Regions from separate parts of the Pseudoalteromonas sp. ASV78 genome, predicted to be linked through region 1. Evidence: predicted binding sites of a transcription regulator. Region 1 holds the regulator's gene; each other region holds the start of a gene.

Region 1 (7,484 bases):
GACTTCACTCTCATCCATCGAAATAGGGATTGATTCACAATCTTCATCCATTAATTCGCGAATAATTTTATCTGGCGAGTTGGTGAGTAAGGTGGTGAGCGACATTGCGCCTAAAAAGCAGTTATGTTTATCAACCACATAAAGGTCATCGGTACCCTCTGGTAGTTCGCCACGCAAACGCAAGTAGCGCAGCACCACGTCAATGGTAACATCTGGGCGGATGGTTACCGTATCGGTATTCATCAGCGCGCCAGCAGAGCGCTCTTGATAAGAGAGTGCTTGGGTTGCACGCTCGCGGTCTTGACTGTCCATGGCACTGACAACGTCTTGGTAGACGGTGTCAGGTAAGCTACGTAATACTTCCCCTAAATCATCGTGGCTCATGTCCTCGGTCGCCGCAGCAATGTGCTCCGGTTCCATTTGGGCGATGATCCCTAAGCGAACATCTTCAGAAAGCTCTTCGAGTACGTCACCTTGTACATCTGGATCAACGAGCTGCCATAGTAAGGTACGAATTTTATGCGGAGATGATTCCAGTAGTAACGCAGTGTCACACGGAGCCGTTTTTGCCAACATACGCCTGACTTGAACAAATTGACCACTGTTAAGTGACTTGGTCACTTGTTTTAGTTGTTGTAGTGGGTAATCTTGTTCAAAAGCTTCTGGCATTGGCGTCCTTAAATAATTAATACAATTTAATGGGTGGGGTAGATTTTGATAACTAACTAGGCTGATAGCTTAGATCAGCAGCTTGTTCAGTTTAACGCAATTTAGTGGTACTGACTACGAGCTATTCTTGTTCGTTAAAGCGTTGTTCGATTAGTGCACCAATGGCAGCAAGAGCGGGCTCTGCGTCTGGACCTTCACACACTACTTTAACTTCTTTGCCTTGGCTGCTTTCTAATAACATTAGGCCCAGTACGCTATCGCCAGCGGCTTGTTTATCATCTTGATAAAGCGTGATACTGGCATCAAACTGCACGGCTAATTGTGCTAATACAGTGGCTGCGCGGGCATGTAATCCAAGTTTGTTTTTTATCAAAAATGTATCTTCTAAGCGCATCAATATTCCTTACTGTAAACGAGAGTTGTTATTCTTGCTCGCGGTGGCGAATCTTTACATTGCTGTGGCTCATTGAAAAGCTTTCACCAATGGTTTGGGCTAAATAAACGGAGCGATGTTGGCCACCGGTACAGCCAATTGCAATCGTGAGGTAACTACGATTATTACGCTCTAAGTGCGGTAACCACGTTTGTACAAAGGTTTGGATCTGCCAAGTGAATTTTTGCACGATACTGTGGCTGGCTAAATAATCTTTTACTGGCTGATCAAGGCCTGTAAGTGGCTTTAACTCAGGCTCCCAATGTGGGTTTGGTAAAAACCGCGCATCAAATACGTAATCGGCTTCTTTTGGAATGCCATGCTTAAAACCAAATGATTCAAAGGTGATAATTAGTTTTTTGTCTTTTTTACCTAGAATTTTTTCACGGATTGACTCTGCAAGCTGGTGGACGCTGAGGTCGGTGGTATCCAGTATAAAGTCGGCTCGGGTCGTTAATACATCAAGTAATACTTTTTCTTGTTTGATGGCTAAATCAAGCGGCAAAGAATCCAAAGATAATGGGTGTAAGCGACGGGTTTCAGAAAAACGCTTGATCAGCGTTTGATCGTCACTGTCTAAATAAAATAATGTCGGATTTGCAAAACCTGGCAAATATTCAAGAATATCGTTAAATTCTTCTTGTTCCTTGGGTAAATTACGCACATCTATGCTGACTGCAATTTTGTCGTAATTATCAGAAACACTACGCACTAATGAAGGTAATAAGTTGACAGGGATATTATCAACACAATAATAGCCAAGATCTTCGACTACGCGCAGGGCAACAGATTTACCTGAGCCAGAGCGGCCACTGATGATGATTAACTCCATGTAAATTCTCCTTCATTTAATACCAATTTTATTAAAAACATGATCATTCTAGCTTGTTAAATAACTCACTAACTTTGTCAGAAATTATTTATATAGCGCAACTATATGTCATAATTTCCGCCTTGTTATAGCGCTATTTTCCTGTCGCAATAATAGATCAGTAATGCAATGCAATTGGTATGACTACGACTGCTCAACAATAACGTGATACAAATCTTGGTCCGTTTTTGCGCTACGTAATTGTTTGCAAAAATCTTTGTCGTTAAGTTTATCAGCAATTGTGGCTAACGTCTTCAAATGAAGTTGGCTATCACCATCTGGTACGATGAGGGCGATAAATAGATCCACTGGACGATTATCAATCGCATCAAAATCAATTGGTGATTCACTCACTAAAATTATCGCTAGTGGGTTTTCAATACCCGCCATACGACCATGAGGAATCGCAATACCACGGCCAATGCCTGTACTACCTAGTTTTTCTCTAGCGAGTAATGCATCGAGGATTTCTTGTTGCGATAGCTGGGGAAGTTGTTCATGAGCCAATTGGCTGATAAATTCAATGATCCGTTTTTTGCTATTAAAAAGGACCGCAGCTTTGCTGCAGTCCTGGCAAATAAGTGAGCTTAATTTCATAGTATTAGTGTCGAGCGTGTTTCTCTTTGTGTTTGATTACTTGACGGTCAAGTTTGTCGATTAGTCCGTCAATGGCTGCGTACATGTCTTGGTGCTCAGTTGAGGCAAATAGTTCAGCGCCACTGACATGTATTGTGGCTTCTGCTTTTTGGCTTAGCTTTTCTACGTCAAGAATAACATGGACATTGTTGATGTGATCAAAATGCCTCTCAAGCTTCGCAAACTTATTGTTTACATAGTCTCTTAATGAATCAGTAATTTCTACGTGACGACCAGTTAAATTTAGTTGCATAAGCATTTTCCTTTTTTGATTTTACGCCTTAAATCAAACTCTTTCTTTGATTTGACGGTGGAATAGCCAGTGACTCGCGGTATTTTGCAATAGTCCGTCTAGCTACTTTGATACCTTGCTCTGCCAATATATCTGCAATTTTACTATCACTCAATGGTTTCGCTGAGTTTTCTGCGCTAATCAGTTTTCTGATCAATGCTCGAATCGCGGTAGATGAGCATTCGCCGCCATTCTCAGTGCTTACATGGCTTGAGAAAAAATACTTTAACTCAAAAATACCACGCGGAGTATGCATGTATTTTTGGGTTGTTACCCGAGAAATTGTCGACTCATGCATTTCAACCATTTCAGCAACGTCATTTAGCACCATAGGTCGCATGGCTTCAGGGCCATGTTCAAAGAACCCTTGCTGCTGTTTAACAATGCAGTTAGTTACTTTGAGTAATGTATCATTGCGACTTTCTAGGCTTTTTATAAACCACTTAGCTTCTTGCAGATGCGAACGAATAAATTGGCTGTCAGTGCTCGATTTTACTGAGCGTGACATGGCCGCATATTGGCTGTTCACTCTAATTTTTGGCATGCTGTCTGGATTAAGCTCAACCACCCAGCGGCCTTTAATTTTTTTCACTGATACGTCAGGAATAACGTATTCTGACTCTTCCCGTACTATGGTATCCGCAGGCTTTGGATTGAGACTGTGGATCAGTGTCATGACTTCTTTTAGTTCTTCTTCCTTAAGCTTAGTCTTTTTCATCAAAGTGCGATAGTCGCGACTAGCTAATAAATCGATATGATCCGTTAAAATCATTTTTGTCTCGCTAATCCAAGGCGTTGCGGGATCAAATTGATTTAATTGAATACATAAACATTCTTGTAAACTGCGTGCGGCAATGCCAACTGGGTCAAATAACTGAATGCGCTTTAACACTGCTTGCACTTCGTCAAGTTCGATTTCTTCTTCGCTGTTGCCTTGATTTAAACTCTCTACAAGGTCTTCACAGCTGAGGGTTAAAATACCTGAGTCGTCAACGGCTTCAACAATCGCAATGGCTATTGCTTCATCGGTTGGACTAAACGGAGTCAGTTGTAGCTGCCACATTAAATACTCATGCAAGGTCTCTGTTGAGGCGCCTTGATAAATAGATTCATCTTCAGGCATTGGGCCTGATGAGCTGTTTGGCGCTGCACTCATGTATTCATCCCAAGTGACGTCCATGGCCATTTCGTCACTGAGTGTTTCTTTACTTAACGCTTCACTGCTTTCTTGTTCGTATTCACTAGGCTTGTCGTCCGCTGAGGCACTGACAGTTAAGTCATCGTTATCTTGTTTTTGTTCGTTTTTGCCAGCCGTATCTTCTGAATATTCATGTTCTTCTAGTTCTAACAACGGATTGCTATCTAGCGCTTCTTGAATTTCTTGCTGGAGATCCAATGTACTGAGCTGCAATAAGCGAATCGCTTGCTGCAGTTGCGGTGTCATTGTAAGTTGCTGGCCCATGCGCAGCTGGAGTGATTGCCTCATGTATCTCTAACAATCCTTTTATTATTGTCATTGTTAAGTTTAGCAGATGCTTAGCTAAGTGTGGCTTTATAGCCTAAATTGCTCACCTAGGTAAACATCGCGAACTGTTTGGTCGGCGAGTACATGCTCAGGTGTGCCTGAAGCAATTAACTCGCCATGAGAAACTATGTAGGCTTTTTCGCAAACATCAAGGGTTTCTCGTACATTGTGGTCGGTAATAAGTACGCCAATACCACGGTTTTTAAGGTGTTCAATAATCTTCTTTATATCTAACACTGAAATTGGATCAACGCCAGCAAAAGGCTCGTCTAGCAAGATAAATTTTGGATTTGCAGCTAAAGCGCGCGCAATTTCAACGCGTCGGCGTTCACCGCCTGATAGCGCCATACCTTGGCTGTCGCGAATATGTTGAATGCTAAACTCATCAAGTAAGCTGTCGAGGGCTTCTTCTCTGGCTTGCTTTTTTAGCTCTTTGCGGGTTTCTAAAATCGCCATAAGATTTTGATATACAGTCAACTTACGAAATATTGATGACTCCTGAGGCAAGTAACCAATTCCTAAGCGGGCGCGGCTATGCATTGGCAGTAGGGTAATGTCATTATCATCAATACTGATTTTGCCTTTGTCGCTAGGCACTAAGCCTACAATCATATAAAAGGTGGTGGTTTTACCTGCGCCATTTGGGCCAAGTAAACCAACAATGCTGCCAGCGGTTACTTCTAAACCAACACTTTTGACAACTTGGCGACCTTTGTAGCTTTTCGCTAAAAATTCAGCTTTTAATGTACTCATGGTTGGCCTTTAGATTTGATTTTTTTACTGTCTACTGGCACGAGTATAGTGTGTACGCGATCGTCTGAGCTTGCGCCTTTTTCGGCACTGATCAGTTGTTGATCCATGTCGTAGGTAATACTTTTAGCATTAATTTTTTGCCCTGCTTGAGTAACCTGTGCGTCACCAATTAAGGTTAAGTAGCGCTTTGCAACGTCGTAACGAACTTCTTCAGCACTGGCGCTCATGATCGTGCCATCAGCTTGTTTTTCTTCAAAATAAGCTGGGTTGCCAGTCGCTACAAGCAGTTGTTTATTATCGCCTAAGTCTTCACGTTTGTGTACTTCAAGGCGGTCAGCTTTGATACGACGGTTACCATGAATGATCTCAACGTTCTTTTCAAAAATACCGATATTATCTTTCAGTTGTGCAAGTTGTTTGTCTGCACTGATCGATACTTGGTTCGCAGGCGGTGAGGCAGTCTCTGCAAAGCTTGAAAAGGCCATGAATAAGCTTGGTATAACAAGCAAGTGAGCAAATTTATTGGTCATAATATATGGTTCGCGTATGGTTAATTAGTTCTACCACTTCGGCTTTTAAGTCGGCATGCAGGCCGCGCCCAGTGATCTTTAAATTTGGTCCGATCAATTCTACTGGTTGTTCAGAACTCATGGTTTGCAGCTCAATATCAACCTGAATGTTGTCTGCATTTATATGTTCAATCATGGCATTGTTGGTCAGGTTTTTAGCCACCACATTGCCTTCTAAAATTAATTGATGATTTTCATATAAGGTGGCTTCGTTTGCATTAATTTGCCACGTTTGTTGTTGATTATATAAAGTAAAAATAGGTTGCTCAAAGTAAGTGAAGCCTAACTGTTGATAGAGCTCCATTTTTGCAGCGGTTACTTTGTGGCTAATCTTACCTTGTTCATCAAATGCGGTTTGTTTTAATGCCACCGCCGTGTAATCAGGTTTTGCTATGATATCTTCTTGGTTTTGTACTGTGGTTGCAGGTTGATTAAAATAGGGGAACCACAGCCACACCATACAAGCGACGAACAGTACGCATAATATTAAACGCGCACTATTCATGAGCTAGTCCCTTCGCAGGTTAACGATTTACCATTTTCGAGCATCAGTAAATCAGTTAACTCACGCACGGCACCAAAGCCACCAGGTAGCATGGTTGTATAGTGTGAAATACGCTTGATCAGTGGATGGGCATCGTTTACTGCCACTGCAAATCCCACTAACTCCATGACCGGCAGATCAGGCCCATCGTCACCAATGTAGGCAATTTGCTGATCAGTTAACTGCAGTTTATCCTTGAGCTGTTGATAAGCTTGCAACTTGTTTTCTTGGCCTTGATAAATGTGCGGTACAGTCAGGCTAGTCATTCGTTGCTGAACTATCTGTGAATGACGACCGGTGATCACGGCTACTTCAAAACCACTGTTGATCAACGCTTTAATACCAAAGCCGTCTTTGGTATTAAACGCTTTTAGTTCTTCACCTTGGTTGCCTAGGTAAATACGGCCATCTGAGAATACGCCATCGATGTCGCAAATAAGCAGTTTAATTTTCTGTGCACGGCTGCGTGCATCGTCACCAAGCGGCTGGTATAAATCAGCAAACTGCATTATAAAACTCCTGCTTTTAGCAAATCCTGCATGTTCAGTGCACCAATAGGGCGTTGCTCATCATCAATCACAATTAAGCCGTTGATACGCTTATTTTCCATAATGTTAAGTGCCTCGGCGGCGAGCATATCTGCGGTTGCTGTGGTACAAGTGCGAGTCATTACAGTGCTTATCAAAGTACTATGAATATCAACTCGTTGCTCTAAAATACGGCGTAAATCACCGTCAGTAAATAACCCCGCAAGTTGCTTGTTATCATCAACAATGGCCGTCATACCTAATCCTTTGGCAGACATTTCAATTAACGCGTCTTTGATACACTGCTTGTCATTAATGATAGGTGTTGCAGTACCACTGTGCATAATATCTTTTAAGCATAGCAGTAAGCGTTTACCTAAGCTGCCACCTGGGTGTGAGAGTGCAAAGTCATCGGCGGTAAAACCACGAGTCTCTAGCAGGGCAACTGCCATCGCATCGCCCATCGCAAGTGTGGCTGTGGTGCTTGCCGTTGGTGCAAGCCCTAATGGGCAGGCTTCTTGGCTCACTTTAATGCACACATGAGCGTCTGCCCATTTTGCCATTGATGATGCTGGGTTACCTGTCATGGCAATCATTTTTGCGCCAATGCGTTTAATGACTGGAATAATATTAAGTACTTCGCTGGTTTCACCTGAGTTTGATAG
Region 2 (7,484 bases), 280 kb from region 1:
TAGGCATTGATAAAGCCGATCAAAGTCGATTATTTGACGCATTTACCCAAGGTGATGAATCGCTCACCCGTACTCATCAAGGTGTCGGTTTAGGACTTGCCATTGTAAAACATGAAGTGGCGTTAATGGGCTCAGAAATTAACGTAGTGAGTGATAAAGGCCAAGGCAGTGAGTTTTTCTTCACAATCACGTTTACTATTGAGCAGCAATCAGCCCTGCCCAATTGGCACAATACATTGGTAATACATTCTGAGCGGGGGATTAATTTACCTGAGGCGTTGCGGCCACTACAGCAGCTACGTTTTTGTATGTTATCTGAACTAACCGACACGACTGAGCTTGCGGAACCACAGCGAATTATTGCTAATGATATTGATGTGGTTAGTATTATTGAGCGGCCTAATATAAAAGCTGCGCTGATGAAAAATAACACTCAGCTCTATGTTGTTAAAAATGATGCGCACATCGTGCTGCCCATTTTTAATAACCTGCAAATTATCAGTATTAAAAGTTCCGCCCTAGTACAACGATTACAGCAGCTCAAACCACTCAATGAATGCTATAAGCTTGATACTGCAACGACAGTGCCTATGCTTAATGTTGCCGGGTTGCTAGTGTTAGTGATTGATGATAATCAACTGAACTTAGATATTATTAGCAATATTTTAAACCAAGCAAATATTAATGTTATGACTGCAAATTCGGCGATGGCAGGGATTGATTTAGTAGCACAAGTAAAGCCGGATCTGGTTTTGATGGATATTCAGATGCCAGAAGTTGATGGCTTACAAGCAACGGCTTTACTGCGACAACAGTATACTCAACAACAATTACCTATTTTTGCGCTTACTGCACACAGTGAATTGGCCGATGAGCAACGCTCATTTGCAGCTGGGATGAACAAGCATCTCACCAAACCTGTTATTGCTGCGACTTTATTAAATGCAATCAATGAGCTGAAAGTAACCCAAGTTGCATTTTTTGATCGTTCTTTTATGTTAGCGCAATTCTCGGGCGATAATGGCTTGCTACAGGTTATGTTAGATAAGTTTGCACAGTTGTGTGCTAGTCATATGCAGCAATTGCAAGTTTCGACTAAGATTAATGACTTAAAACGATTAGTGCACACTATTAAAGGTGTGTCAGGAAATCTTGGGTTTAATCGCCTCTGTGCTGTCGCACAGCAATTAGAAGGTAAACTGCGAGAATCGCAAGACGTTGAGCAATTAGAGCTGAACCAGCTGCTGTTCGAATTAGCACAGGTAAATAGATACATTCAAATACAAGGCTCAGTAAATGTTGAAGAAAGCCAAAATACTGATCGTTGATGATGACCCAATAAACCGATTAGTGTTAGAGAAAACACTAGCAAATGATCACGAGATATTTTTAGTCGAAAGCGGTGAACAAGCCCTGACATTTATTCAATCAACTCAGGTTGATTTAATTATTCTTGATATTGTGATGCCGGGTATTGATGGTTATGAAGTATTAGTTCGATTAAAAGAAAACCCAACTACGCAAGCTATCCCTGTCATTTTTATTTCAGCGAATACCAGCCATGATGATGAAGCGAAAGGATTTGAATTAGGTGCCATGGATTATATTGCTAAGCCATTTAGTACGGCAATAGTTCGTGCTCGGGTACGTAATCAATTACTGATCAAGCAAAAAAATGATTTGCTTGAAGTACTAGCCTCAATTGATGGGCTGACAGAGATCCCTAATCGTCGTTATCTAGACGAAAATTTATCACGGGAATGGCGTCGAAGCCAGCGTACTGGTACTCCATTATCGGTATTGTTAATGGATATAGATCACTTCAAACGTTATAACGATTGTTATGGTCATCGTGCTGGAGATGATTGTCTCAAACGTGTGGCACATGCATTGGTTGCTGCATGTGAGCGTGGCAGCGACTTTGTTGCACGTTATGGTGGTGAAGAGTTTGCCGCTGTATTACCAAATACCAACCAACAAGATGCATGGCAGTGTGCAAATAAACTCAGAGATGCCGTAAATGCTCTCAATATCCCGCATAAAACGTCACTAAATGCCGATCATGTTACCATCAGTATAGGCGTTGCCACTACCGAGTTTGGTCAAGTGTATGCTGAACACACGCTGCTTGAGGAGGCTGATCTCGCTTTATATGAAGCTAAAGCTACTGGGCGCGATAAAATTGTGGCCCGTGTTATTGCTGCAAGTGTGTAGTACAAATAAGAGTGGATGATGATCCACTCTTATTATATTGATGGTCTAGATTGCGCTTAGTGAATTATAAATACTGTCACCCACACCAATTAGCTTATTATTTTTAAACACCATTGGCGTACATTCATCTTTAGTTGTTTTACCATCTGAGTGAATGCTGTGAGTGGCATAAAATAGCACTTGGTACACATCGTTTTCTTTTTTTAATAACTCTGTAAAGTCAGGTGTTTTTAATTGCTTTAATACACTTTGATAACTAGTATCTAACGCTAAGGCAGCGATGCTTTCACGATTAGATTGATGGCGCTTTTCCCAGCTTGAATAGTTATCTCCAGCCCAATGTGTTTCTGCTTCACCGTCTGATACGGCAATCACGCAACCGGTTAGAAGAGGGGCAGTAAGCGCGGCGATTAAAAGTACTTTTTTCATTATTTTATCCTGATGCTAAATATTGATTATTAATTTGTTTAGTATTAGCAAAGAATCTGCCAATATTTTATATACTTTAAAATCAATGATTTAGTTTTATTTTTTTGCGGTGGCTCATTGTATTTAACCACCTTGGATAGTGCTAAAAGCTAAAACTTAGTTTATTACACCAATCGGTTTAAACTTTTGCCTTGGCTAAATGCACTGATATTTAAGCTCACTTGTTTAACCAAACGAATGATTGACTCCTCACTTGCCCACGCAATATGCGGGGTCAAAATTAAGTTGTCGCCACGATAAACGGCTAACGGATTATCATCTGCCGCAGGCTCTTTGGTTAACACATCAAATCCAGCCCCTGCTATTTGTTTATTAGTTAATGCCTGCGCTAACTGTGCTTCGTTAACAATCCCACCACGGGCAGTGTTAATTAAAATGGCGCTTGGTTTCATCATTGCCAGTTCTTCGCTGCCAATTAGATCGCGGCTTTCATCCGTTAATGGGCAGTGAACACTAATAATATCGGCACGCTTAATTGCTTGAAAAAACTCCGTGCGGCCTTCTCTAGGACTATCACCTTTACGCTCACTAATGATCACATTAGCACCAAACGCTTTTGCAACATCAGCAACCGCTTTGCCAAGTGAGCCATAACCGATAATTGCTAAGGTTTTACCGCCAATATCATTAAAGCGATAATCCAGGCGGCAAAACATCTCGCTTTGTTGCCATAAGCCTTGTTGGCAGTCAGCAATATAGCGATGGGTATTGCCGAGTAAGTTAGTGATCAAAGCAAAGGTGTGCTGCACAACCGAAGAAGTTGAATAGCCTGCAACATTGGTAACGGCTATGCCATATTCTTTAGCTGCGACTAAATCAACATTGTTAGTGCCAGTAGCGGCAACACAAATGAGCTTTAATTCTGGGAGTTTTACCAGTGTTTCGCGATTAAGTACCACTTTATTGGTGATCAACACATCAGCACCAGCACTGTGAGCTAATACTTGCTCTGGACTGGTGAGCTGGTAGCTGGTGAAATTGCCAAGTGCTTGCAAAGGCTCAAGTGATGTGCCTGCTAATGTGGCAGTATCGAGAAGGGTAATATTCATGCGCTGTCCTTATTAAAGAAAATAATTTTAATGCTTGACCTTGGTGTGTACTCTAAGGTTTATACTTGGCATCAGTGGATAATACACTCATTGGAGACACAGATGAAAATAGGTGAGTTTGCTAATCAGTTAGGTGTCTCTACAGATACCCTAAGATACTATGAAAAACATAATTTGTTAACGCCATCGAGTCGAACCGGGGCTGGTTATCGCGATTATGGTGAAGCTGCATTAAAGCAAATGGAGTTTATTTTACGTGCTAAAAATGTTGGCTTTAGTTTGGCTGAGATCAAAGAGTTGCTGCAAATTAAATTTAAAAAGCACCAACATTCATGCCATGAAGTAAAAAACTTAACAATACAAAAGCGTGACTTAGTCGCAGAGCGCATTGCTGAATTAACACGTTTTCATCAATCATTATCGGTACTTGCTGACAAATGTTGTGGCGGACAAGAGCCCGCAGATAACTGTTCAATATTAACCACTTTGGAGGACATCGATGGACTTACTCAATAATTTTTGGCAGTTATTTTTATTATCTGCCCCTTGGTTAATGCTTGGTTTACTTATTGCTGGGTTATTAAATGTGTATTTACCGGCAAATTTTTTAAATAAGCATTTAGGTAAAGAAGGTTTTTGGACCACAGTGAAAGCCGCTTTAATTGGCGCACCAATGCCGCTGTGTTCATGTGGTGTTATTCCTGCGGCGATTGGCTTAAGACGTGCTGGTGCTTCAAAAAGTGCTACCACTGCGTTTTTAGTTTCGACCCCTGAAACAGGGGTTGATTCGGTGTCAGTGTCGTATGTGTTATTAGGTCCATTTATGGCGATTATTCGTCCGATTGCCGCTATTTGTAGTGCCATCGTTGCGGGTGTGTTAGTCGGGCGTGATACTGAGAAACCGCAAGCAAAATCGACGACGGGATCTGAAGCTAAAACCAGCTGTTGCGCTCCTAAATCAGCGGAACCAGAAGCTAAAACCAGCTGCTGCGCTCCTAAACCAGCAGCGCCTGAAGCTAAAACTAGTTGTTGCGCTCCTAAACCAGCAGGACCAGAAGCTAAAACCAGTTGTTGCGCTCCTAAACCGGCAGAACCAGAAGCTAAAACCAGCTGTTGCGCTCCTAAATCAGCAGCGCCTGAAGTTAAAACCAGCTGTTGCGCTCCTAAACCAGCAGCGGCTGAAGCTAAAACCAGTTGCTGCGATACACCAAGCGCAGCATCACAAAGCCAATGGCAAAAGATGCAACAAGCAGTGAGCTTTAGCTGTAATAAACTGCTATCAGATACCATGGTGTGGTTAATGATTGGTTTATTCTTTGCTGCATTAGTACAAACCTATGTGCCAGAGTCATTTTTAACGCAGTGGGGCAGCGGTATTTTTGCCATGCTAGTGGTGATATTGATCAGTATTCCAATGTATATTTGTGCCACTGCATCTACGCCAATTGCAGCAGGCTTATTATTGAGTGGGGTATCTCCGGGGGCGGTGTTAGTGTTTATGCTGGCGGGACCGGCAACGAATATCGCTACACTAGGTGTAGTGGCTAATGAGCTTGGTAAGCGTGCCGTGGCCGCCTATTTAACTGGGGTTATTGGTGTTGCGTTAATATTTGGTTTTTTAACTGATTATTTAGTGACTGAGTTTGGTTTTGTAGTCACCCCATTACTCGGTGAAGAGCATGAAGTACTGCCACATTGGTTAAGCTTTATCTGCGGAGTCATTTTAATTGCACTTATGCTGCGTTTAGTGGCGAAAGCGTGGCAAGTAAAGCGAAAAGTAACTGGTAAGAGCATTGCTTAATTAATTGTTCTATAAGTACTTTTAAGAGCACTTATCAGGTTGAACTAAAGTGCAATAGTGTGACTTAGTTCGCATTTTAGTTTGCCTGAGTTATAATCGAGAGCATAATATAAACGGTACGTATTTTACGTGCCGTTTTTTTAACTTTATAGATGCAGTAATGAGTGAATTAGTGGATAAGTACGCCGATATTAGACCTTACAACGACGACGAAGTAGCTGCCTCAGTTGCTCGTTTGATTGCTGATAACGCATTTATTGATGTATTAGCAAAATATAACTTGCCGCGCTTTATATCCTCGGTACCATTTTTGGCGCGTTTTTTAGTTCGCCGACAATTACAAAAAAAATGGGGCGGTGTTAATTCTGTTGAACAAGTGCAGCAGGAAGTTGCGAAATATTTAGCTTTATTGGTTAAGCGCACTACCTCAGAAGTTACTTTTTCTGGTTTAGATCAACTGGATCCCAAACAAGCCTATTTGTTTATCTCCAACCATCGCGATATCGTGCTTGATCCCGCATTAGTGAATTGGGGGTTGTTTAGCCATAAGATGAAAACAGTACGTATCGCCATCGGTGATAATTTGCTGCAAATTCCTTATATTACAGAGCTAATGCGCCTTAATAAAAGCTTTATTGTCAAGCGCTCAGCCAAAGCACCGAAAGAAATGCTCAAAGCCCTATCGCAACTTTCAGCGTATATTTATGATTCACTTGCTGGTGGCGATTCAATCTGGATTGCGCAAAAAGAAGGCCGTGCAAAAGATGGCTTTGATCAAACCGATCCGGCGTTACTAAAAATGTTGCAATTAAATGGCCGTAAGCAAAAGAAAGAATTCTCTGAATATATACGTGAGCTAAAAATTGTACCAGTATCAATCTCTTATCAATATGAGCCTTGTGCTATTGCGAAAGCGAAAGAACTGTATCATAAGCACCATCACGGCCAGTATGTAAAGTCTGCCGGTGAAGATATTGCCAGTATTGTTGAAGGCTTTAGTACCGCCAAAGGGCATGTTCATTTAGCGTTTGGGCAACCAATTACAGCGGGCTGTGAATCACCTGAGCAGCTAGCAAAAACCATCGATGAACAAATTATTGATTCGTTCTTTTTGCACCCAGGCAATTATATTGCTGGAGGTTGCAAACAAGCCGTAATCGATACAGCTGACGCGCAGGCATTTGAGCAACGCATGGCCCGCGTACCTGATGAGTTAAAGTCATTAGTGTTAGCTATGTATGCAAAGCCTTTTCATCGTAAAGCTGAGTTTAATTGTAGCGAACACCAGCAATAAGAAAGTTGCACAGTTTCAAAAAACCGTAATTAAGTTACGGTTTTTTTTCGTTTAAAAAACGGGCTATACTCAAAGTACTCGTTATTAACTGATGCTAGCTATGCAACAAATTGAAATTTTTGAAATTCCAAGTCCTTGCAAAGGCATTTGTGAGGTAAATAATCGAGGCTACTGCAAAGGCTGTTATCGCAGTCGTGAAGAGCGCTTTGGTTGGAATTCATTTTCAAATGCAGAAAAAAAGCACGTGATCAGTTTATGCCAACAACGTTATAAACGTTACTTACAAAAGCGCAAAGCGCTTACTGAACAGCCCGCTTCACCTAAGCAGGGGGATTTTGGTTTTTAATCAAGCTTATGTTTAGCCCTGAGTAACCGGATAGTGCCGTTTTCATTGAGTTTATGTAGTTGCTCTTCAAGCTTAGGTATTAACGCACTATGGCGAGCATGCAAAAAATGAAAACTCTTGATTGGTGCCAGTACTTCAATTTGAAATTGATTAACATCAAACTGAGGGTGTTTAGTCGATAATAAAAAGTCGAGTAATAATACCCCTTGTACTTTTTGTTGGGTGAGTAAATTTAGCTGGGCGGTCACGCTTTTCACTTTAATAACATCGCCAATAAAGGGGTGTTCATCT
Region 3 (7,484 bases), 3.4 Mb from region 1:
CCTTTGCAAATTGAATATAACCCAAACCATCCAAGTGCGGATGAAAACGGTTATATCTACAAACCTAACGTTAATGTCGTTGAAGAAATGGCTAATATGATTTCCGCCTCACGCTCTTATCAAACCAATGTGCAAGTTGCAGATGCAGCGAAGCAAATGTTAAGTAAAACACTGTTGCTTGGGCAGCGGTAATTGAGGGTTAGATTATGAGTAACGATATCAGTACTGTATCGTCAAGTTATATTGATTCACTTCGCGGGCAGAATAACCAAGTTACTGACGAAAAGAAAAGTGATGCACTAACGCAAGAGGATTTTTTCTCGTTGTTAACGCAGCAGCTGTCGTTTCAAGATCCCAGCAAACCTGCAGACAACGATCAAATGATTGCGCAAATGACCAATTTCACTATGGCGGAAGGTATCGCAAATTTAAATTCAAAATTTGAGTCTTTGGCGGCTTCAATGACCTCCAATTCTGCGTTGCAGGCATCAACTCTGGTTGGTAAGAAGGCTTTAGTAGAAGCAGATACATTAGATCTTAACAGCAGCGGTGAAGCCTCGGGCATAATCGCAATCGAAAGTCCTGTTAAAGATTTAAAGCTCAGTATTACGGATGCCTCTGGACAACTTGTGAGAACTATTAATTTAGATACTCAACCAGCAGGCGGTTTACGCTTTAGCTGGGATGGCAAAAATGAAGCAGGTGAGAGCCTTCCTGAAGGAGAATACAGTATAAAAGCTGAGGGCAGCATGGGAGAGGAGTTTACTAGCTTACCTATGGCCACATATAAAAACATTGAAAGTGTAAGCATTAATGGTGCTAATGGCATTATTATCAACACTAAAGCTGGTGCGATTAAGCTGACTGATGTCGCAGAAATTGCATAAAACATTTAAAGTATATTTCTAGCCGAAGGCTAATATTAACAGTTTAGAGGTCACTTATGAGCTTCAATATTGCGTTAACAGGCATCGCTGCCGCACAAAAAGATTTAGATGTTACTGCTAATAACATCGCCAATGTAAATACCACGGGTTTTAAAGAGTCGAGAGCTGAATTTGCTGATGTTTATGCATCATCAGTTTTTACCTCGGGTAAAACTAAAAATGGTGATGGTGTGCAAACAACATCCGTATCTCAACAGTTTCACCAAGGTTCAACATTAGGTACGCAAAACTCACTGGATCTTGCAATCGGCGGAGAAGGGTATTTTGCTCTTAGTTCTGAGCTGGGTTCACAAGATCATACCTTTACTCGTGCAGGGGCGTTTAAATTAAACAAAGATAATTTTATCGTTGACTCAAGAGGTAGCTTTTTACAAGGTTTCCCTGTGGATCCATCAAGCGGGGATGCGACATCAGTGAGTTTGAGCACATCTACCGCGATTCAAATTCCTGATTCATCTGGTTCGCCGCGTGCTACGACAAATATATATTCGTCTTTTCGGTTGGATTCGACCAAAGCAGCGCCATCTGTTACACCATTTGATCCAACCCAATCTGGCTCAATTACTCACTCTACCTCAACCAATATTTATGATTCGTTAGGTGAATCGCATACCATGCAATTGTACTTTGTGAAAACAGATGCAGCGGTTACAGGAAATGCTAACGAATGGGAAGTCTATTCGACCTTAGACGGTCAAGTAGTAAACCCAGATGGAAGCCCGCAAGGCGCTACTGGACCATATACTCCAATTTCAACATTTCAGTTTGACGCTAACGGGTTACCACTCAATACCAACGGTACCGCAAATACGACAAATACATTTGATTCAGTGGTCTTCGATGGCGCTAACCTGACAGGTATTTTAAGCAATGGCGCTAGCTTTCCTAACAATGTAACTGTCAATTGGCGTGATGAAGCGGGCACTTCTTCAAAAATACCGACACAACATGCGGGATCTTTTGAAAATAAAGTACTAGACCAAGATGGTGCAGCTGTGGGGCGGTTGGCAAATATTGATATTGGTGTTGATGGAAAAATTGTTGCTTCTTATAGTAACGGAGATTCTAATTATTTAGGACAAGTTGCGTTAACCCGCTTTTCAAACTCTCAGGGCTTACAACAAGTCGGCAACACTTCGTGGAAGAAAAGTTTAACCTCTGGTGAGCCGATAGCTGGAGAAGCTAATTCGGGCGCATTTGGTAAAATTAGCTCATCGGCGTTAGAGCAATCGAATGTAAACTTAACCAATGAGTTAGTTGATTTGATCAGCGCACAACGTAACTTCCAAGCCAACTCGCGTGCACTAGAAGTGAACTCAACACTACAACAAAATATCTTGCAGATCCGATAATTTCGGTTCTACTTTTTATAATCCGACACCGAGGCCGCTATTTTTTAGCGGCCTTTTTTATTTGCACTATCTTGCTTACATTTGTCACGTCAATTTATTGTGGCACTTATCTTGCATTTATCACGTTATAGATTTTTAACGTGAGTCGATGTTATGGACAAGATGGTCTACATTGCAGCCTCTGGTGCTAAGCAAAGTTTGCGGGGCCTAGAGCTTAAAGCAAATAATTTAGCAAACGCGAATACCACAGGTTTCAAGTCTGACTTCGCACAAGCACGTTCGATGCAAGCGTTTGGGGAAGGTTTACCAACACGTGTTTTTACTATGCAAGAGCGCCCAGGCTCGAATATGACCTCTGGCGGTATAGTTGAAACTGGCCGTGATCTTGACATTGCGATGAGCGATAAAGGCTGGCTAACGGTACAAGATGCTTCCGGTAATGAGGCATATACTAAAGTCGGTACACTGAATATCACCCCTGATGGCGCTTTAATGACCAGTCATGGCCGTCAAGTTATTGGCGAAGGTGGGCCTATCATCTTACCGCTACCAATCGAAAAGATTGAATTTAGTGAAGATGGTTCGATTCAAGTACGTCCGCAAGGTGCACCCGCTAACTTTTTAGAAGTTGTCGACCGCTTAAAGGTGATAAAGGCAAATAACTCTGAGCTTGAAAAAGGCAATGATGGTCTATTTCGGCCAAAACCCGAATTACTGGAAAATGATATCTGTGGATTTTGCGACATCTCTAATGATGTGAAGGTGCTAAGTGGCACCTTAGAGATGTCAAATGTGAATCCGGTACATGAAATGGTGGATATGATAAGCCATCAACGTCAATTTGAATTACAAGTTAAGTTAATGAAAACGGCAGAAGAAATTGACGAACGACATACTCAATTACTGCGTATTGTTTAACTTTATTGAGAGGACATTAGTATGAATCCTGCATTGTGGATAAGTAAAACGGGGCTTGATGCTCAACAAACCGATATTTCGGTGATCTCAAATAATTTAGCCAATGCCAGTACCGTTGGTTATAAAAAAAGCCGTGCTGTGTTTGAAGATTTACTGTACCAAAATATTAATCAGCCGGGGGGACGTTCATCACAAGATACCGAAATGCCTTCTGGTTTAATGTTGGGGGCGGGTACTAAAGTTGTTGCCAATCAGAAAAACTTTTCCCAAGGTAATATGTTAACCACTGAAAATTCATTGGATTGGATGATCTCTGGCCCTGGTTTTTTTGAAGTGTTGCAGCCTGATGGCAATATTGCTTATTCGCGAAATGGTCAATTTACTACCGATGAAGATGGTCGCATTGTAACAGCAGGTGCTGGTTTTCCTGTGCAACCGGAAATGAATGTACCTGATGATGCGCAGTCAATTACCGTATCGCAAGATGGCGAGGTATCGGTGCGTATATCAGGGCAGCCTGAAAATGTGGTGATTGGTCAGTTAACGATCAGTGACTTTATTAATCCATCGGGCCTTGAGCCTGTAGGGCAAAACTTATATACCGAAACGGCAGTCAGTGGTGCACCCGTACAAGGTAACCCAGGGCTTGAAGGATTAGGCACGGTTGTACAAGGGGCACTTGAAACGTCTAACGTAAATGTAACCGAAGAATTAGTTAACCTGATTGAAACTCAACGTATTTATGAGATGAATTCAAAAGTGATTTCAGCGGTTGATGAAATGATGAGTTACATCAGTCAGCAACTTTAACTAATTCGGAGCAAAGTTATGCGTAATTTATCTATAGTCTTAACTGGTGCATTTATCTTGAGTGGCTGTATGACGACTCAAAACCACAGCGTGGTTCAAGATGATCCATACTATGCTCCTATGTACCCAGAGCCTGCCGCAGAGCAAGTCGTACCAACAGGCTCATTGTTTGATAGTTACTTATCAAACGATTTATATTCAGACAAAAAAGCCTTACGCACCGGGGATATAATTACAGTTAAACTGCAAGAATCAACGCAATCATCAAAAGCAGCTAAAACTGAAACGGATAAACAAAGTGATGCTAGCCTCGACCCTGTCATTGGTTTAGGCGGACTACCCGTTAATATTGGCGGCGATAGTATTCAATTTGGTGTTGGCAGTGGTGCAAAATTTAAAGGGGATACTAAGTCAAATCAATCTAATAGTTTATTTGGTGATATTTCGGTGAATGTGATGCGGGTATTACCGAATGGTAATTTAGTGATCCGTGGTGAAAAGTGGTTAACCTTAAACACCGGTGAAGAATTTATTCGTCTTGAAGGGCTTGTTCGTCCGCAAGATGTTACCGCAGATAATACTGTGACCTCTAACAGAATCGCGAATGCGCGCATTCAGTATTCTGGGAAAGGGCAAATGCAAGAGACTCAAACGGGAGGGTGGTTAACACGATTCTTCAGTAGTTCTCTGTTCCCTTTTTAAAGGATGTTGATATGAATAGCTTGAAAGCGTTGCTGTGTATATGTTTATTAGTTTGGCACTGTAGTGCCAGCGCTGAACGTATCAAAGATGTCTCAATGGTTGAAGGTGTTCGCTCAAACCAGTTAGTTGGTTATGGCCTGGTAGTCGGTTTACCTGGCACCGGTGAGCAAAGTCGTTTTACTGAACAAAGCTTTAAAGCCATGCTCAATAGCTTTGGTATTACCATGGCATCGAATTTAAAGCCTAAGATTAAAAATGTGGCTGCGGTTGCTGTTCATGCCGAGTTACCTGCATTTAGAAAACCCGGTCAAACTATTGATATTACTGTATCGTCAATCGGCAGTGCCGGTAGTTTACGCGGTGGCACATTATTGCAAACTTTCTTAAAAGGGGTTGATGGTAATACCTATGCAGTAGCGCAAGGTAGTTTAATTGTCGGTGGTTTAGGCCTTGAAGGCGCCGATGGTAGTAGGGTTGTTATGAATACCCCAACAGTAGGGCGTATTCCCAATGGCGCAACGGTTGAACGTGCAATTAAAAGCCCATTTATGCAAGGCGATTATATTACTTTTAACTTAAATCGTCCTGACTTTACGACGGCAAAACGTTTAGAGCAAACGATTAATGAGTTGGTTGGCCCTGATAGCGCACACGCACTTGATGCAGCCTCAATTCGTGTGCTTGCTCCGCGTGATGCATCACAGCGTGTTGCTTATTTATCAACGCTTGAAAATTTAGAGTTTAAACCAGCCGATACCTCGGCAAAAATTATCGTTAATTCACGCACAGGCACTATAGTAATAGGTAAAAATGTAAAGTTACAAGCAGCGGCAATTACCCATGGTGGCCTAACGGTTACAATTGCAGAACAGCAAAATGTATCTCAGCCTAACGCATTAAGTGAAGGGGAAACGGCCGTTACTAATCAAAGTATTATTGATGTTAACGAAGATGATTCACGAGCCTTTGTATTCAACCCAGGTGTGAGCCTTGACGATTTAGTACGCGCAATTAATGAAGTAGGTGCTGCACCGGGGGATTTAATGGCAATCCTTGAAGCATTAAAAGAAGCGGGTGCCATCAACGGTCAACTCGTGGTTATTTAACCATATTGACCCCCTAAGTTTGCGTTAACTCGCATTTAGGGGGGCTTGACTTGCATAATTAATCAACGCTTTTATACTTTCGCAAACTCGCAAACTCGCAAACTCGCAAACTCGCAAACTCGCACTCTTTATAAGTAATCTGCAAACTCGCCTTGGCTCAATTATTGCATTATTAATTTCATTATTAATCACTGTGTCAACTTGCTGATGGATACTAATCATCTCGATAAACAAAACTTCTTTGATTTAGGCAATCTTAATACCTTACGTCAAGATGCCTTAAAAAGTGATGCCTCGCCTGAAGCATCAAAAGAAGCGCTAAAAAAAGCAGCGGCACAATTTGAATCTATTTTTACGCAAATGTTGCTTAAAAGCATGCGCAAAGCAAATGAAGCGTTTGAAGACGAAGACAGTCCTTTTAATTCCAGTGGTGTAAAGTTTTTTGAAGAAATGCATGATCAACAGTTATCGGTTGATTTATCTTCAAAAGGCTCATTGGGTTTAGCCGATCTCATAGTGCAACAACTCTCTCCTGATGGAAAAAACTTTACCCCTAGTTCAGTGCTGCGCACTGTCGATGATTTTACTAGTGATCAACGTGCAACCGGTAAAAATGCCGATAATACGACTGACACCAAGGCTGTTAATAGCAGTTCATCAACAGCGCAAAAACCGCAATTTGAAAATGCTGAAGATTTTATTAGCAGTGTTTGGGAACATGCGAAAACAGCGGCTGAAAAAATTGGTTTGAACCCAGCGGTGATGGTTGCACAAGCGGCACTTGAGACTGGCTGGGGGAAACATATTATTAATAAAAGTGATGGCAACAGTAGCTTTAACTTATTTAATATCAAATCAGATAAAAGCTGGCAGGGTGAGAAAGCCAATAAAATGACACTCGAATTTGAACAAGGCACGCCAGTTAAAAAACAAGCAAGCTTTCGAGCATACGATTCTATTAAAGACAGTGTGAATGATTTTGTTGAGTTTTTGACAGAAAATCCACGTTACCAAGAAGCGTTACAAAATACCGCAAAACCGGCTGCTTTCTTAGACTCATTACAAAAAGCAGGTTATGCCACAGACCCCAATTACGCTGACAAAATTAAGCAAGTGCTTAACCGAACCGAACTAAAAACATTGGCGGCAACATTGGTTCGCCAAGGAGTAAATTAGAATGTCGTTTAACTTATTTGACATTGCAAGCTCAGGCGTTCGCGCTAATTCAGAATTGCTACAAACCACCAGTAAGAACATTGCCAATGTGAACACAGTGGGTTATGTACGCGAGCGTACAGAGCATATGACCATGATCGACAATCAAGTTGGTCGTGGAGATACCTATCGCTTATTAAATGAGTTTGCTCAAAAACAGCTCAATCGCGATACTTCAAATAAAACCTTTTTTGATCAATTTGTCACTGAAGCGGGTCGTGTTGATAGCTTGTTTTCTCAAGAATCCAATAGTTTATCGACCAGTATGAATTCGTTATTCAATAATGTGCAGGAAAGTTTAAATCAACCGTCTTCATCTGTTGCACGCTCATTAGTGATGACAGATGCAGAAAACTTGCTTGATCAAATGGAGCGTTTGTCAGGCATTGTATTTGATCAAAAAAATATCGTGAATGAGCAGTTAGAAATTTTTT
Region 4 (7,484 bases), 860 kb from region 1:
AAAGTCCCACATACGCTCGCCGCGTAGGGTTACTTTACAACCAATTGGGTAGCCTTCACGTACTTTAAAGCCAGCAACAGATTTGCGTGCTTTAGTAATGAGTGGCTTCTGACCAGCGATTGCTTCTAGATCCGCAACAGCGTTGTCTAGAATTTTCTTGTCAGCTAGGGCTTCGCCCACGCCCATATTCAATGTGATCTTTTCGATCTGAGGGACTTGCATGACAGAGCTGAAACCAAACTTCTCTTGAAGTTCAGCAACTACTTTGTCTTTATATACTTCATGCAGTTTCGCCATCATTCTACTCCAACTATTAGATAGTTTTACCAGTAGATTTAAAGATACGTAATTTCTTACCATCTTCAATCTTGAAACCTACACGATCTGCTTTACTCGTTTCCGAGTTGAAGATCGCAACGTTTGATACGTCAATAGACGCTTCTTTCTCAACAATGCCGCCAGGCTGGTTCAATTGTGGAACCGGCTTTTGGTGCTTCTTGATTAAGTTAATGCCTTCGACAAATACTCGACCAGACTCGGTAACAACTGAAAGCACTTTGCCGCGCTTACCTTTGTCTTTACCTGCTAGAACGATTACTTCGTCATCACGACGGATTTTTGCTGCCATGATTGACTCCTTACAGTACTTCTGGGGCTAGTGAAACGATTTTCATGAACTTATCATTACGAAGTTCGCGAGTCACAGGGCCGAAAATACGTGTACCAATTGGCTGCAAGTTATCATTTAAGATAACAGCCGCATTGCTGTCAAAACGGATCAAAGAACCATCTGGACGACGAACGCCTTTCTTAGTACGCACAACTACCGCGTTTTTAACATCACCTTTCTTCACTTTACCGCGAGGAATTGCTTCTTTAACAGAAACTTTAATGATGTCACCAATCGCTGCATAACGACGGTGCGAACCGCCTAAGACTTTAATACACTGCACTTTGCGAGCGCCGCTGTTATCAGCAACTTCCAGCTGAGTTTGCATTTGGATCATGTTAATGACCTCCGGTGTAGTTATTACAACTGCCTTAAATCGTTTAAAATCAAGACATTTAGGTTAAAAACCACTCGAAAAACAATCTAGTTGCATTCCAAGGGCGGGCAATTGTATCAGCATTGGAGGGGTAGTGGTAGGTTATTTTTTAATTAATTTAGAAATACAAGGGTGACTATTTTGCTGAGAAAACAGTTTTTGCTATTTTAGCATTGATTAGAAAACAATCAGGGTAAATTTATGCCCTGATTGTTTTATCACCGAATAAAATCGGCATTAATTGCCGAACAAACCTTTTAATTTATCTTTGATTTTATCTTTGGCTTTCTCTTTTACTTCATCTTCTGCGGCTTTGCTTACGTCTAAACTAATGCCAACATCATGGAATGGCCCTTTGATACGCACTGGTATTTTAAAGCCAGTGCTATCATCTGTCGTGCCCTGTCCCTCAAGTGAATCAACAATGCCAGTGACTAAGCGATAGTTAACCGTCGTAGCTGGAAGGTTTATATCTCCTTCACCACTGATACGTACTAACGGGCTTAGTAAACTAAGATCCGTATTTTTACCAACGCCATTAGTAAAGTTAAAGCTACCAGTGAGTGCAGAAAAATCTGTTTGCTGGGAATTATCAAAGCCGGTATCTAGCCCTTCTGATACTGCTCCAAGGTTGCCTTTAATTAGCTCTTTACCTTTGCGTACCATTTCAGCGATATTGGCACCTTTGACTGCACCATCGGCAAACTCAAATGCCAATTTACCTTGCAGTGCACTCATAAAGTCTTTTTGGCTCTGACCTGATGTTGCTAAGTCCCAATTTAACGAGCCTTTGCCCATTAGCTTATCAAAGCCTGCCGCATCCGTTAGCAATGGTTGAGCATCTATTTTATCTAATGAGAAGTTGGTGCTGATTTGATAAGGAGCTTGTTTCGCATTAACCGTTATTGTGCCTTTACCATTACCTTCGTAGGCGGCAAATTTATCTAGGCTAACTGCAGCAACCGCGTTTTTAAGGGTGACTGTAAATTGATTAGCACCAAGTTTGATTTCATTTGCTTGTAAGCCACTTGAACGGATCACCACATTCGCATCTAGGGCATTTAAGCCACTCAAATCCATTTTTGTGTCATCCCAAACAATCGGTTGCGCTGGTGCATCCTTTGCAGGCTCTGATGCCTCAGTTTGCGCAACTGCTTCTGGTAAGTATGGATTTAAATCAAGCATGCCTAAATCGATATCAGCATTAACGGCTAAACGCTTACCTAAATTAAGCTCACTTTTCCCCTTGATCTCTAATGCATCAAGGGTAGCGACTAATTCAGCTAGATTGAACTTATCACCTTGCATACGCATTTTGCCGCTAACACTAAATGCATTAAATGCGTTTTCTTTGGCGTTCAGCTCTACTCCCTGCCATTTAGCAATGTCTTTCACTGAATCACCACTGAGCGATAATTGACCTTGAATATCTTTGCCTTGGCCAGCAATTGAGCCTTTAAACTCAACATCGACTAATCGAGAAGTCACACTTTTAGTCACATTAAAGGTATCGCCTTCAATGGCTTTAGCGGGGTTATCAACCGTTACATCCAGTTCAAAGCGCTCTTGCATATAAGTAATTGCGCCTTTCACCTCTAATGTTTTATGCAATGAAGGCAGTAAAATTGCTAACTCAAGATCGCTGATCTCTTGCTTAACGCCAGTCGCACCATCTAAGTAAACAAACTTACCGCCGTAAATGGCCACTTCACCTAATGCAATATCAAAGTTTTCAGGTAGCTTAACTGGGCCACTATTTTGTTGCTGCGCTGCTGGCTGCTCTGCAACCGCATCAAATAATTGCCAGTTTGCTTTACCATTTTTATCTGTTTCGAGCAGAATATTTGGTTCATTGATCACAAACTTTTCTAGTTTCAGTTCACCACCAAATAGCGAAAACCACGGAATATGAATTGCCAGTTGCTGCATGCTTGCCATATCAGCGCGTGAGCCCGTTTTCATATTGGCAAAGTGCACATCTTCAAGCTCAAGTTTTAATGACGGAAAAACAGATAAGGTTTTGTCACCTTTAATGGTCAGAGCTCGCCCTGTGGTTTGCTCTACCTGTTGCGAAACTTTGTTAAAGATTGCATCGGTAGGGATTAAAAACGGCGCTGCAACGATTAAAGCAACAAGCAATAACAGTATAACGCCAATAACTTTAAATAAGGTTTTCATGATGGTCCTTTCAAATGTGCAAATAATACTCTTATCATAGCGGGAGTTAGCATTAAAATCATTGTGCAACGAAGAAAAATGCACTTCTCTGCATTCTACATTGAATATATGAATTGTGACTGAAACATTTTAATACCTTTAGCTGCAAAACCATATAGCAGAATTTCGCAAAGCCGCGGGGCTATCGCAGCAAGAACTAGCCGATGCGATTAATGTTTCGCGCAAAACCATTAGTACGGTCGAAACATCGCGCTTTACACCGTCGGTGATCATTGCGTTGAAAATAGCGCTGCAATTTAATACCTCGGTTGAGAGTCTATTTTTACTTGATGAACACGATTAATACAGCCATGCTGCAATCTTGAGATTTTCAGAACTATCTTGATTGCATCCCTTGTATTCTTCGGTATGATGCACAGCCCTGTTGTTTTAAGGCGTTTTGCGCTAAAATTAAACAACTGAAAAATGTATCTAACCGGAGTACCATCAGGCATGAAAAAACTGCTCATTTCACCTTCACAAATGGCATTAGGCGAACAAGAAGGCCATATTTATCAAAATATTCTAAAGCAGGCTTCTGAAATCAGCTTAAACCTGATGGCGGTGAAAATAGAAAATCATCCTGAAGACTTCTTAGGTTGGTGCTATGAATTGCTCAATGCTAGCCGTGACCGTATTAATCATGATTTACTAGAAACCAATCAGTTACCTATTTTAAAAAAGCTTAATGAGTTACTCGTTTCAGCTATTAGCTTCTTACAATTGAAAACATTACGTGTTGCACCTTGGCCTGTGGTCAGTGTATTTATTGAGCAGCATAAAGACGTATTAGCGCTTGATGAGCAATTGCGTCTGACCCAGTATATTGCTGGTATTCGTGAGCAGTCATTAAAAGAAATGATCCCTGAAGACTTATTAGCATTTACTGGTAAACATACTTCAGCGCTCGATCCAAGCAGTTATAACTTTGACGTTGAATGGTTTAGTTCAACAAAGAGTGCCAAGGCTTTCCATCAAATGCTTGCTGACCTTCCCGCTTTATTTGATGAAGCATTAGCACACATCCCTCTTGAAGGCGAAGTAACAGAAGCTGATTACCAAGAGTTTGTACTCAAATACGTACACGCTTTTACTGACAACAATGAAAAGCCAACTTTAGCACCGGCAACTCGTTTATTGGCAATGCGTCGCCCTGATGTATTTACACCGCTAAACAACTCACGCTTAGATGCCTTATGTGCAGCGTTAGCGATAACCAAATTAAACAATCGTGATTTTGCACGCTATTGGCAAGATATTGTGCAAGCGATTCATGCTATGTCTTGGTTTAAAATGGCCAATGGTGACAGCGAACTGGATCAACAACTTGTGGCAATTAAAGCGCTAGTTCCGTGCTTTTTCTATTATGCAGACACCAACAGTGCTGAAAACTCAAATTACATCAAGTTATTGAGTAAACCAAAGCGTACTACTAGCAGCACCACTAAAAAAGTGCGCCGTGGCAAAGAGTCAGCTGAAATACTGGTTGACCGCGCCCTTGCTGCCGATGATATGCCTGAGCATATCCGCGCAAAACGTGATTCTATTATCAGCGAAGTACAAAAAGGCCGTGGCGTTGCTGAGACCATCAGCCTGATGCGTACTATATTTGGTTAAACCACAGTAAAGAATACAAAAACCCGCTGCAACTGATTTGTGCATGCGGGTTTTTTTATGCACCAACTAAGTGCGTAACAAACAACCATGATTATATCCCTCCTCTAAGCACTGAATTTAACCAGATGTTTTCAATAGATTTTAAATTTAATTTAAAGCTTTTCATTTAACTTGGCACAAGCAGTGCAAATATCCTGTTAGACAACTAGAAATGGGATCAGCAATTACTAGACTGCAATCTAATAAATAATTGCGAACCAAAAAATCAGCATAACAACAGGATACCAAACATGTTAAAACTAAAATCAGCGATTGCTATCAGCACCCTTGCATTTATGGCCGCTACATCTACAGCAGCTTATGCAGAAGTAACTGCCAATGCGGCAGCAACATCAAACTACTTATGGCGTGGCCAAGAACAAACCGGTGGTGATGCCGCTGTGTCTGGTGGTATTGATTACGCTAATGAATCTGGATTTTATGCAGGTACTTGGGCATCAAATGCAAGTTGGGCAGAGGGTATGACCTACGAGCTTGATCTCTACGCTGGTTTTGGTGGCGATATTAATGAAAACATCAGCTACGACGTTGGCTACATCTATTACGCTTACCCTGATGCAGCTTCTGCTGCAGATGCCGATTTTTCTGAAATCTACGGTAGTATCAGTATGGGTGGCTTTAGTTTTGGCGCATCAGTACTTGCAACTTCAGCCGCCAGTGGCGATGGCACAGACTTTGGTGATTCGTTATACCTAACTGCAGATTACGGTTTCGCAGTTGGCAGTAATGGCACTGAAATGGCCTTACACTTAGGCCACTATTCTGGTGATTTTATCGGTGATGACGATATCATCGATTACGGCGTATCTATCTCTAAAGATGGCTTTACCTTTGGCCTCTCAGATACCGATATGGATGACAGTGATATTAAGGCTTACGTTGCTTTTGCAATGGACTTTAGTCTATAAAAAGAATGTGTTACTTGCTGCAACACTAAGGGCCGCAAGGCCCTTTCTCATAATAAAAATACTCTTCCTTAATGACCAATCTAGCTATAGTTTTATAGAAGGTGGAGCTTGTTAAACCCAACTTCCTGTCACTTTCTATCGCTCACCCTTGCAAAAAACGCTGCTTGTATCTAGCTTAAACTTAAGATCTTTATCAAAATTTAGATTATTTTGGAAAATTTTCAGTTAGCTGTATTGTATATAAAGACTCATTGATCTAACTGTCAATATAACAAAAGGAACGCCACTATGACCTTCGAGCAGTTGCTCATTCTCGCCATTTTATTTATTACAGTTGCGTTGTTTTTGTGGGGCCGCTTTCGTCATGATGTAGTGGCATTAATGGCTTTATTGGCTTGTGTTGTGGTTGGCTTGGTTAACCCTGAAAATGCCTTTAGTGGTTTTGGCCATCCCGCGGTCATTACGGTGGCTTGTGTACTCATTTTAAGCCGCGGCTTACAAAATGCTGGCGCTGTAGACGCTTTAACTCGCATTGCCTTGCCTAGCAATGCCGGGCGCATGCTCAGTATGCTGGCGCTCATGGGGTTAGGGGCTCTACTATCTGGTTTTATGAACAATGTAGGCGCGATGGCGTTACTGATGCCAGTGGCTATTCATGTTGCAAAACGGCTTGAATTAACCGCTGGGCAAATACTAATGCCGCTGGCTTTTGGTACTATTTTAGGTGGCATGACTACATTAGTGGGAACACCACCGAATATTATCGTCTCTGGTTTTCGCGCTGAAGCGGGATTAGGCAGTTTTAGCATGTTTGATTTCACTCCTATTGGTCTCGCCGTTGCTGTAATTGGCATATTATTTATTGCACTCATTGGCTGGCGACTGGTTCCTGCGCGAAAGCAGTCAGGTTTAGAAGGGTTTGAATCAGGCGCTTATATTACCGAAGTGAGAGTCGAAAAAGGCAGTAAAGCGGATGGTATGCGCTTAAGTGAAATTGAAAAAGAACTCATTGAAGTCGATGCTCAAATCATTGGCATTGTACAAAAAGAGGTAAAAATAATTGCCGCTCACTCAAGCCGTCGAATTTATGAAAACGATATTTTAATGCTCGAAGCAGAAGCCGAATCGCTAACGGATGCACTGTCTATTTTAGGCTTAAAACTTGAAGAATCTATTGAGCAAGCCGCTTCTGAACAAGCACAAGAAACACACACCTCTTCAGACACAATACCCGAAAGTGAGCAGTCTGCTGAACAACAAGCAGAGCAAGACAAACCAAACAGAACAGGCGAAGTATCGCTAATAGAGCTGGCTGTGTTGCCTAGTTCAATGTTAGCTGGGCGCTCAGCCAGTGATATATCACTGCGTACTCGGTATGGCATAAACTTACTCGCTTTGTCGCGAGAAGGTGCACGTTCAATGAAACGCCTGCGTTCAATTGGCATTCAATCGGGTGACTTATTACTAATGCAAGGCGATCCAGAGTCGATTGCAGAATTTGCTGCTGATAATGGCTGTGTCCCCTTAGCTGAACGAGAACTACGTATTCCAGATAAAGTAAAAATATGGCAAGCAAGTTTGATTATGTTATTTGCCATTGCAGGTGCTGCGTTTGGCATACTGCCCGCTGCCGTCT

The links. Region 1 encodes sigma-54, which starts transcription at its own class of promoters, with help from an activator protein. Its sites were predicted from a motif close to GTTGGCACGNNNNTNGNNT; they were not measured.
Region 2: ACMVDV_RS17450 (DUF3192 domain-containing protein) is a predicted target of sigma-54. The motif match lies at 2,689-2,707, and genes of this name have one in related genera.
Region 3: ACMVDV_RS00510 (flagellar basal body rod protein FlgF) is a predicted target of sigma-54. The motif match lies at 2,398-2,416, and genes of this name have one in related genera.
Region 4: ACMVDV_RS12115 (TorF family putative porin) is a predicted target of sigma-54. The motif match lies at 5,051-5,069, and genes of this name have one in related genera.

Annotation. Positions count from the first base shown of each region.
Region 1 covers NZ_JBLOPA010000001.1:3,550,353-3,557,836, forward strand. Annotated here, with positions in the region: gene mgtE (magnesium transporter) at 1-669, opposite strand, end outside; gene ACMVDV_RS16130 (HPr family phosphocarrier protein) at 791-1,063, opposite strand; gene rapZ (RNase adapter RapZ) at 1,092-1,934, opposite strand; gene ptsN (PTS IIA-like nitrogen regulatory protein PtsN) at 2,118-2,570, opposite strand; gene hpf (ribosome hibernation promoting factor) at 2,575-2,862, opposite strand; gene ACMVDV_RS16150 (RNA polymerase factor sigma-54) at 2,891-4,387, opposite strand; gene lptB (LPS export ABC transporter ATP-binding protein) at 4,454-5,179, opposite strand; gene lptA (lipopolysaccharide transport periplasmic protein LptA) at 5,176-5,709, opposite strand; gene lptC (LPS export ABC transporter periplasmic protein LptC) at 5,699-6,253, opposite strand; gene kdsC (3-deoxy-manno-octulosonate-8-phosphatase KdsC) at 6,250-6,801, opposite strand; gene ACMVDV_RS16175 (KpsF/GutQ family sugar-phosphate isomerase) at 6,801-7,484, opposite strand, start outside.
Region 2 covers NZ_JBLOPA010000001.1:3,829,566-3,837,049, forward strand. Annotated here, with positions in the region: gene ACMVDV_RS17440 (ATP-binding protein) at 1-1,328, shown strand, start outside; gene ACMVDV_RS17445 (diguanylate cyclase) at 1,297-2,214, shown strand; gene ACMVDV_RS17450 (DUF3192 domain-containing protein) at 2,260-2,643, opposite strand; gene ACMVDV_RS17455 (D-2-hydroxyacid dehydrogenase) at 2,808-3,752, opposite strand; gene zntR (Zn(2+)-responsive transcriptional regulator) at 3,855-4,268, shown strand; gene ACMVDV_RS17465 (SO_0444 family Cu/Zn efflux transporter) at 4,252-5,553, shown strand; gene ACMVDV_RS17470 (1-acyl-sn-glycerol-3-phosphate acyltransferase) at 5,714-6,847, shown strand; gene ACMVDV_RS17475 (DUF1289 domain-containing protein) at 6,948-7,193, shown strand; gene ACMVDV_RS17480 (transporter substrate-binding domain-containing protein) at 7,190-7,484, opposite strand, start outside.
Region 3 covers NZ_JBLOPA010000001.1:130,677-138,160, forward strand. Annotated here, with positions in the region: gene flgC (flagellar basal body rod protein FlgC) at 1-192, shown strand, start outside; gene ACMVDV_RS00500 (flagellar hook assembly protein FlgD) at 207-887, shown strand; gene flgE (flagellar hook protein FlgE) at 944-2,299, shown strand; gene ACMVDV_RS00510 (flagellar basal body rod protein FlgF) at 2,453-3,217, shown strand; gene flgG (flagellar basal-body rod protein FlgG) at 3,239-4,027, shown strand; gene flgH (flagellar basal body L-ring protein FlgH) at 4,046-4,729, shown strand; gene ACMVDV_RS00525 (flagellar basal body P-ring protein FlgI) at 4,741-5,835, shown strand; gene flgJ (flagellar assembly peptidoglycan hydrolase FlgJ) at 6,043-7,011, shown strand; gene flgK (flagellar hook-associated protein FlgK) at 7,013-7,484, shown strand, end outside.
Region 4 covers NZ_JBLOPA010000001.1:2,694,117-2,701,600, forward strand. Annotated here, with positions in the region: gene rplE (50S ribosomal protein L5) at 1-297, opposite strand, end outside; gene rplX (50S ribosomal protein L24) at 314-628, opposite strand; gene rplN (50S ribosomal protein L14) at 639-1,007, opposite strand; gene ACMVDV_RS12100 (AsmA family protein) at 1,284-3,224, opposite strand; gene ACMVDV_RS12105 (helix-turn-helix transcriptional regulator) at 3,367-3,567, shown strand; gene ACMVDV_RS12110 (hypothetical protein) at 3,717-4,880, shown strand; gene ACMVDV_RS12115 (TorF family putative porin) at 5,171-5,848, shown strand; gene ACMVDV_RS12120 (SLC13 family permease) at 6,137-7,484, shown strand, end outside.